2 regions of the Paenibacillus odorifer genome follow, and region 2 is predicted to be linked to the other one. Evidence: riboswitches for the same ligand, from Rfam matches in the RefSeq annotation. Region 2 holds a riboswitch; the other holds the start of a gene.
What was found. A riboswitch is a leader RNA that binds a small molecule or an ion and turns the genes downstream of it on or off. The one in region 2 is predicted to bind cyclic di-AMP.
Positions count from the first base shown of each region.

Region 1: it holds a riboswitch for cyclic di-AMP, as region 2 does, so the genes downstream of both, PODO_RS00540 (C40 family peptidase) here and PODO_RS10630 (KamA family radical SAM protein) in region 2, are expected to answer to the same signal.

Region 1 is NZ_CP009428.1:111,761-116,344, forward strand. Features, by position in the region: gene PODO_RS00520 (4a-hydroxytetrahydrobiopterin dehydratase) at 123-410, shown strand; gene PODO_RS00525 (c-type cytochrome) at 492-848, opposite strand; gene PODO_RS00530 (GNAT family N-acetyltransferase) at 976-1,461, opposite strand; gene PODO_RS00535 (C40 family peptidase) at 1,650-2,141, opposite strand; cyclic di-AMP (ydaO/yuaA leader) riboswitch at 2,147-2,289, opposite strand; gene PODO_RS00540 (C40 family peptidase) at 2,652-3,080, opposite strand; cyclic di-AMP (ydaO/yuaA leader) riboswitch at 3,138-3,276, opposite strand; gene PODO_RS00545 (hypothetical protein) at 3,494-4,330, opposite strand; gene PODO_RS00550 (M1 family metallopeptidase) at 4,336-4,584, opposite strand, start outside.
Region 2 is NZ_CP009428.1:2,515,746-2,520,329, forward strand. Features, by position in the region: gene PODO_RS10620 (DinB family protein) at 1-428, opposite strand, end outside; gene PODO_RS10625 (helix-turn-helix transcriptional regulator) at 511-1,422, opposite strand; gene PODO_RS10630 (KamA family radical SAM protein) at 1,565-2,737, opposite strand; cyclic di-AMP (ydaO/yuaA leader) riboswitch at 2,870-3,013, opposite strand; gene PODO_RS10635 (helix-turn-helix domain-containing protein) at 3,062-4,584, opposite strand, start outside.

The DNA.
Region 1 (4,584 bases), 2.4 Mb from region 2:
TATCGCCTTTATCCTGGCACATCCCTTGGACCTCAGAAGCTAAGGGATGTTTTGTTTAACGCCTAAGACAAGTAAAGGGAACTACGCACTTTACTGCAATTTTTTGTAAGGGAGGAAACGAATTGTTATTTACGGAAGAGGAACTGCGTGAGGAGATCACCAAGCTGGAGGGCTGGAAACTGGAAGATAATGTTATGGTGCGAAAATATATGTTCAGCCAATATATGAAGGGCATTGCGTTCGTTGATGAAGTAGCCACGATTTCAGAAGCCTTCGATCACCATCCACATATTACGATTGATTATAAAACAGTTACCCTGCGCCTGAAATCTAATGAAGAAGATGGGATTACAGCACTAGATCTTCGAGAGGCGCATGAATTTAATGAAGCCTTTGAAAAAAATCATTAGTTTAGCCAAAATCATAAAATAAACGCCCGTGCACAGATAGTCACCTATCTCATACACGGGCGTTTTTGGTTGCTTGGCTGGTTACTTTTTCTCTGAGAGCCAGAGTGCGACGTTGGCGATCTCTTCAGGAGCTAGCTTCTCCTTAAAGGAAGGCATTTGGCCACGTCCTTTGGTGACGATGCTGTAGATTTCCTCAGCGTCATGCTGACCGCCTTCATTCTGAAGACTTGGTCCAACTCCACCTTGAAGCTGATCGCCGTGACAGGTGATACAGCTGGCTTTCACGGTTGCTTCTGCCTTTGCCGCGTCCAGTTGAACTACCGGCATCGTGGGCTTATTTTCTTCTGCTACCTCTTCTTTACCCGGAAGTGTAAACATGAGTACTACCGCAAAGGCACAGGCGGCAAAAAACAAACCGCTCATGATCCATTTCTGCATCCCAATTCGTCCCTTCTATGTAAGCTGCTCCCTACATTATAGCTTATGGTGAAGCGTTATCATAGGGTTTGTGACAAAAAAATGAACGAGAATACAATCATTCTTATGAAATATCTGGTATTTAATATCATTTGTCATAGACCATGCAATAAAAAGGTTTGTCTCCTGTAGGTGTGCGGCGTTCATACGTATCTGTAATCGTAAATCCACATTTTTGATAAGTTCGAATGGCGCGTTGGTTCCAGGTCAGGACTTCCAGATCTATCTCACGATCAGGATAACGATTCAAGGCTGTCTGGACGATGGCATCTACGAATAGTTTGCCTAAACCATGGCCGCATAGATCGGGGCGCATCCCAACTCCTAAACGGACGACTCCTTCCATCGGGAACAACTGTGCGAATCCGCACAAAACCTCATTTTCATTTAATATGGAGATATATTGTTCCTCCCGGAGCTGCGGATCACCAAACTCGATGCCAAGAGCCTGCATCTGCTCCCACGGCATCCAGCCATAAATATTATATGGGGGCGTATAGCTCCACTTACAAATAGCTTCTCCGTGAATTGCCTCCATAGGAACAACATGAAAAGTTACCGAGGGATTTATCATAAGGTCAACGATCTCCTTTCACGAGGACATTGCTATATTATTAATTATATACAAAATGGGGGAGGTTCGACTCAGAAACTTTATATGAGGGGAATGTTTTACAAATTATGAGAGGGGTAAATAAGTAATAAGACAAAAAAACAAGCTCTCCTCCAAGAGTACCTTGGAAAAGAGCCTATGTACGTTATTTATTGCACATCATCATTGTCTTCCGATTCAGCAGCAACCGATTGGTAAGCGTCTGTGCTCATAATGCGCTTGGCACCAACGTAGCGTTTCACGTAGTAGCTATCACTCAGAGAGCTAATCGTAACACCGCGTGAGGTAGAAGCGTGTGCGAACTTACCTTCACCGACATAAATGCCGACATGGGAGACACCTTTGCCACTTGTATTGAAGAATACAAGATCTCCGGCTCTTATATCATCACGGGAGATTGCTGTGCCCATTTGATATTGGGAACCTGATTGGTGTGGAAGGTTAATGCCAATCTTATCAAACACATACATTGTAAATCCGGAGCAATCAAATCCGTTAGTGGATATACCGCCGGATACGTATTTAGTACCGATGGCCTTGTCAATCACTTTATCCATTTTGGAATCTGCGAAAGCGCTTCCTGCTCCGATGGTGAGGATGATGGAAAAGCTTAGTACTGCTGCTGCTAACTTCTTCTTCAAAAGTGTATACCCCTTCCAAATGCCTACGAGGTTAGCTTAAGGGTTCGGTTGAAGGTCCCCTATGACCTCTCTATATAATGGAGGTCAATTCACCCAAAGTTGGTTCCCCCGTTTTCCTAATAGTTAGGAAACTCGGCTCATACTGTTGATTAGGATTAGCTTGTAATCAATACATGACAAAACCTTTGTAAATAACAACTTAATGATTACAAAAATGTTACTAAAATCTCACTGCGCTAATTGTAACAAACAGAAAGCCGCTTGGCAATCGTTTTTAACATATTAATGCAGAAAAATTGGCATTTTTACGGTAGAAAGGCATATGTAAGCGTTAATAATGACCTAATTTTTAATATAATTGCAATTTTTATCAAATAAACGTGTTTCAATTGGGCTCTAATAGTGTAAAAATATATTATGGAATAAAGAAAAACCCGAATTTGATTACGGGCATAATCAGATTCAGGTTCATATAGTTGTAATTGTGAGGTTATAGTTGTGAGGAAGGTTTCAATCGAAGGCTACAGCTTGATAAGCTGAAGTACTCATTACTCTTTTAGCGCCAACATAACGATTGGCCCAGTAGGCCTGACTGAGTGAAGTGATGGTCACTCCACGCGAAGAGGACGATTGTGCGAATTTTCCGTTTCCAACATAAATGCCGACATGGGATACTCCATTGCCAAGTGTGTTAAAGAACACTAGATCACCAGAACGCAGATTGCTTTTGGATACAGCAGTTCCAACGCTATATTGAGCTTTTGATGTACGAGGTAAAGTAAGACCCACATTCTTGAATACATACTTTGTAAATCCAGAGCAATCAAATCCGGCAGTGCTTGTACCTCCGGTTTTATAGGCAACTCCAATAGTCTTTGAGATTACAGAGTCCATTTTAGAGTCGGCAAAGGCGCTTCCTCCACCAATAGATAATGCCATTACAAGTCCTAGCGCCGCAGCGACGCATTTTTTTCTTAAATTATGTCTTTTCAAAAGATGTACTCCTTCCAAGGCCTGCGAGGTTAGCTTAAGGGTTCGGTAGAAGATTCCCTATGATCCCTGTAAAGCGAGATCAATTCACCCAAAATATGGTTCCCCCACTTCCCGGTGCAAAGGAATTAGGCGTGTTAAGCACCAGAGAATGACGTTTCGACAGTTACACTTACGATAAATACATTTAGTTATGTAGGAATCGTTTCAATTGATTACAAAATTGTTACTAATAGCACAGGACTTATTGTAACAGAGCTTTTACGATTTTGCAAATACTCTTAAGTTATCCGTATTGAGAAAAAGTCCCAGCTCCTAAATACAGGAATTGGGACCTTTTTATTATGTCAAATAAGGTTGATTTATTGTGGAAATGCTTTGCTACGCCATAGATGATATTGTGCAGAGATTCCCCACATTTTTAAGAGCGTAGAAGGTAGTGGTGAGATTTGCCGTATTATAAGTGCCGGTAGGCCGGGACAGAACAGACCCGTCAGTCCGCACACTAGCAGTAAGAGCAAGCCTCCCGCACCAAGTACAATGGAAACACCTATAGCAGGAATCAGTGACCGCAAGCAGATGAACAGTGAGGAGAACATTCCTGTACCGCCGGTGTAACCAAACTGCATATATAGAAGAAACAGGCGCACGATAAAAATATATATAAGCCATGCCAATACGTATGGTACTAAATGAAGTAACAAAGCGTAGTTAAACAAAGAGGATAAGAACAGCCCGTACATTTTTGGAGCAAGCCAGTAAAGCGGCAGCAGGGTCAGCACCCATTCGATTAGGCTAAAGACTAAGACAGGTAGTCCATAGATCTTCATGCCAGGGAAAAAGAACAGTCCACGCTCGCCCTTTCGCTCCTGGTGGAGCTCATGCAGCAATCCTGCCCTTATGAAAGGGGAAAGCAGAAGTCGCAAGACAACAAGCGCCAGAAGCATCCATAACCAAGTGCGTATCGCAGGGTCCGTATTCAAGCTGAACTGTCCCTCGATATAATATAACAGTCTGCCCATACCGCTGCCTCCGGCGTCTTTATCCGGATAGCGCAGTAGAATCGGAATAATAGCAGATCGGATGAAACCATACATAAAGTAGCCCCAGAGCAGTCGGTAGATGAAGAGCAGAATTAAAATATAAAATTGCTCCTTCATGCTTTGCCAGCCGCGGGTTATCGATGTTCTCACAATCATTCACCTCACCAGACAAGAGTTCCGAGCACGGTTTCAAGTAGTTTAGTTACACTTAATGTCCAGCGAGAGAGCGTCTTGGGCTCTATTTCCGCCAGCCTAAAGTTGTTTAGATGTTTGCTCTCCAATAAGATGGAATGTTCAGGGTCAATCTCAGCAGAGAGAAGAGGCTTATCGCTTAACAATTGCAACGTAGTCTCTGCTCCTTCACCGTTCCAGACCCGCTGCACCGAAGAGCTGTCGGCGAATGTGAATTT
Region 2 (4,584 bases):
ATATTACCTCTATGATAAGTCCCGTGATTGACGACTTGCAACACAATTTCTGATAGGCGTGTTTGGCGGATTCCGGCGAATGGATTGTCAAGCAGAATGGTTTGCTCCAAATCGGATTGGTTGTGTAACCATTCTTTGTATTGTTCCGATAGCTGTGCAAAGATATTTACGTACTCATCCACAGAATCTAGAATGCTCAAATTTAGCGGGATACTTTGTTGAAAAGCCTCAGGCATAGCAGTGCCTGTTAAAACAAGATACCACATCGTATCAACCGCATAGATATGGCTAAGGGCATGAGCGATGGTGGGAAACGAGCTGTTCACTTCTTGACTTAGCACAGAGGATGGGAGTTCCTTGATTCTCCCCAGGATAGTTTGGTTTGCCCAAGTGTGGTATTTAAACATTTCTACTGGATAATTTGTCATTCGTATGGTCTCCTTTTGAATTGTCATGGATTTGTTTTTGTTACTGTAGTTAATATAAAAGAAGAAGTATGACATCAGACTGTCATACTTCTTCATAAAGTTTGAGTGTGTTTTGAAGCTGCTCTTTTAAAATACCTCGCAATGCAGAGGGTTCGAGGACTTCGGCCCCGCTGCCGAAACTCAGCAGAATGGACCAAAGCCAACGTGCTTCCAATGGCTTATACACAGGGATTCGCATCGTCATGCTTTTATCGGAATGAAATTCCTTATCGACTTGGTGAAACTGATCCAACGCTTCTGCCAAAGCCTCAGGTCCCACCCGTATCACTACTTCCTCGACCTGATCTGCCCTGTTTGAACAGCCAGCCTCTTTGGGTACCTCATGTTGTGATTGAAAGGTATCCTGCGTCAGGAACAAATTCAGCATCCGGGAAAGACGAAACTCCCGATAGTCCTGCCGTGCCCGGCAATAACCATAGATGTACCAGTTGCTATATTTAAAATGAAGCTTTACTGGTTCCATTTCACGGGTTGTACGTTCATTTTTTACATTGATGTAATCAAAACGGACGACAATTCGTTCCGCTATAGCCGCACGTAAAAGAGGAAGTGCGTCAGGATCCGTACGCCGGGTTTCAAGATCCACCGCGAGACTAGAAGTCTGTGGCTCCGTTCCTATCGTTTGCAGCCGTTCAATGGTTCCTTGCGTATGCTCATCTTCAAACACGGAAGAGAGACTGTTAAGTACAGTAATCAGAGAAGTGACATCATACGAACGGAGCAGGCTTTTATCCATTTTATATCCGTCCATAATGCCATATCCACCTTTAGTTCCCTGATATGATACGACCGGGATACCAGCGGCACAAATCACATCGATATCCCTATAGATCGTCCGCTGGGAAACCTGAAACTCTTCAGCCAGCTTGGAGGCAGATAAAACTTCGTGGTTCAATAGCTTGTAGATCATAGAAATCAATCTTTCCAATTTCATGTGTGCATTCCCACCCATTAGTCCATTTCGTGTTACAGCGTGATTATATCATAGATTTTTTCGGGCTAATTTTGGGAGGGAGGAGTTTTGTTGTTGGTGATGAAGAAATATCCTATGACAGAGTCTGACAGAGCCGATTAATTTATTTACAGATTAAATCCGCAGGCTCTGATAAATCATTAACAGAAATAATAGCATCGTTTTTTTTCACAGGTGGGGTCCAATATTGCTCATTCCCAGGCAGGTCATCGAACCATTCGGCGTCCTTTGGACAATCTAGAATCATGAATTTTCCGTATTCCTGATCTCTGGATTGATGGTATTTGAGATAGGCTTTCCCGTTATCAATGGCGAGAATTTCTATTTTTCCTGAGGTGTGGCTCATGGATAAGCGTACTCTTTTGCCAAGTCCTGAGGTTCTAGCTTTGGCTTCTTCTACAATTTGATAGACTTGCTCGAGCGGTAATACGAAATCCCGGTTTCCGGCAACGGGCCGGTTCACAAAGAAGTAGTAGGGTGTAACGCCAGCCCATGAAAGTCGGTCCAGTAGTTCCCCTAAAATAATGGGATCATCGTTGATGCCTTTGAGGATGGGAGTCTGATTTACGACAATTGCCCCTGCGTTGTGGAGAGCTTTAAATGCTTTTTTGGCTTCAGGTGTGATTTCACGAGGATGATTGATGTGCGCCATAACATAGATTCGTTTGTCTTCGGTAGAGTAAGTACGAATCAGCTCCAGCAGCTCTTCGTCTTCAGAGATCCGCATCGGATTAAATACGGGAATTTTGGAACCTAGTCTAATGATCTTAACATGCTCAATGCTTCTTAGATTTTCAATAATGGATCTTAGCTTCGGTGTGGAGAGAATTAAACTGTCCCCGCCCGTAAGAAGTACGTTGTTAATCTCCGGATTCTTTGCGATATACTCCAAGCCCGGAGAGACATCAGCCATCGCCTCTTTCACGTCATTTCGGAACAGACGCTTACGGAAACAGTAGCGGCAATAAGCCCCGCAGACCTCGGATACAATCAGTAGTGCAGTGGTTCTATACTTGTGCTGACAACCAGGTACCACATAATTCGTGTCCTCATCGGAGGCGTCCCAGCGCCCATACTCCAGCAGTTCACCTTCGTTAGGAATAACCAGCTTACGGATGGGATCATCTGGATCATCCCAGTTAATCAAAGACAGATAGTAGTCATTTACACGAAAAACAAATTTGTCTGTAATTTCTTTCAGATTCTCTTTTTCCAGCTCAGACAACATAGCTATTTTGTTAATATCCGTGAAGTACTTTACCTTTTGCACGTACATCTCTCCTTTGTCTCGTAGTGTGAGAAATGAGGGAGCCTTAGTGTCAAAGGCCAATCTACTGCCAGCAGGGTCCAAAAAAAGCACAAAAAGAGACCCTTAGCAAGGGTCTCTGGTTATGTAAATAACATGAAAAGCAGACCCATCCACTGCTGACGAGGTTAGCTGACGGACTCGGGTAAGATGGTACCCTACATTCTAATACTCAATGATTCGCCCCAATTAACTGGTTCCCCCGCTTTTCAACTGTAAAAGTTGGAAATTAAGCGTAGATAAAGTATACCCTATGAAGTTTTGAAAAGTCAAAAGAGAATCCTAGATTCACCTTCAATTGCTAGCGCTACTTCCGCCGAGTAGTTTAGGCAGCAGCGTTAGTAGCTTCTCCCGGGTTAACGCATCACTGGAGTTCCATTTGCTTCCATCGAGCAGATAAACATGTCCCTGACGTACTGCCGGAAGAGTGTTCCAAAGTGAACTGTCTAGTAATCGTTCCATCGCAGCTCGCGAGTCTTTGCGTTCCGGAATGAACATGAAGATATGATCTCCGGCGTAGGCAGGCAGTCGTGTTGGATCAACTTCGGCGAACCCTAACTCTTCGTCCAATATGGCTTGGATCTCTTCGGTCGGTTGTAAACCACATGGGGCATAAAGCGCAGTGGAGAATCCGGACATTCCCATAGCATATAGATGATCTCCATGATCATAGACCAAAGCAGAGGCGGTTTCTCCAACTTGGAGAGTTGTCGAGTAAAGCTGCTGCCACATGGCAGCGTTTTTGATTGTGAATGACTCCAGCCATGCTTCGGCTTCGCGCTGTTTACCTAGCCAACTGCCTAATGTCCGCATTCGGTTGTCGAGAGGCGCAAATGAATCAAAGGTGAGTGTCGGAGCGATACCAGAAACTGCTCTGTAGGCTCTTTCATCACTATTTGCCAAAATGATCAAATCTGGGTTTAGGGAAGCGGTCAACTGCGGGTCCAGTGGAAACCCGACGTTGGCGAGCTTCTTAAGCCGATGTTTATAGACGCTGTTCCGGGCGAATGCTTCATCTCCACCGATAGGCTTTACACCTAACGCGAGAAGGTCGCCAAGTGTCTCGCCATGATAGACAATACGTTTCGCTCGTTCAGGAATTTCCACCTCATGACCCGTCCAATCCTTGACGGTAAGCTTACGACCTTGCTGATGTGCATATTGTCCGGGTGTAACTCCGGTTTTTTGCCGAAAGCGGCGGCTGAAATAGTATTCATCCGAGAAGCCGACCAGTCTGGCGATTTCCCGCAGTGGTTCAGTCGATTCCTGCAGGAATCGTTTGGAATGATTAATACGCAGATCCGTCAGGTATTCAAGCGGCTTTTTACCCGTAAGCTGCTGAAAGATCGGTGTATATTGCCAGATTGATATTCCCGCCAATTCAGCTAACTGCTTCACGGTGATACTCTCTGTATAATGCTCCTGAATGAATGTTATGGTCTTTTCTACGGATTCCGTAGGACTTGGCAGGTGTTTGGAAGGGTAATTATGCTCAAAAAGTAACAGCAGCAATTCTTGGAATTTTAATTGTTGCTTGAATTGTTGTACATCATCGGTGTTATTCCTGTTCATGAGCAGGTCTTCGACTAGCCGGATTACCTTGGTGAACGGGTGCACAATTAACTCCCGCCTGCCGGAAAGCAGCTCTCCAGAATATCGTTTAGGAAGCTTGGTTGTATAAATTGCTGTAAAGGTGATGAGGTAATAATACAACGTCAGCTCCTGGTTGTTCGTACTATAGGAGATTCCAGGAGATAGTAGATAACATTTATCCGTACTTAGTATCACGCTTTGATCATCGAGGTTCAATTGTCCGT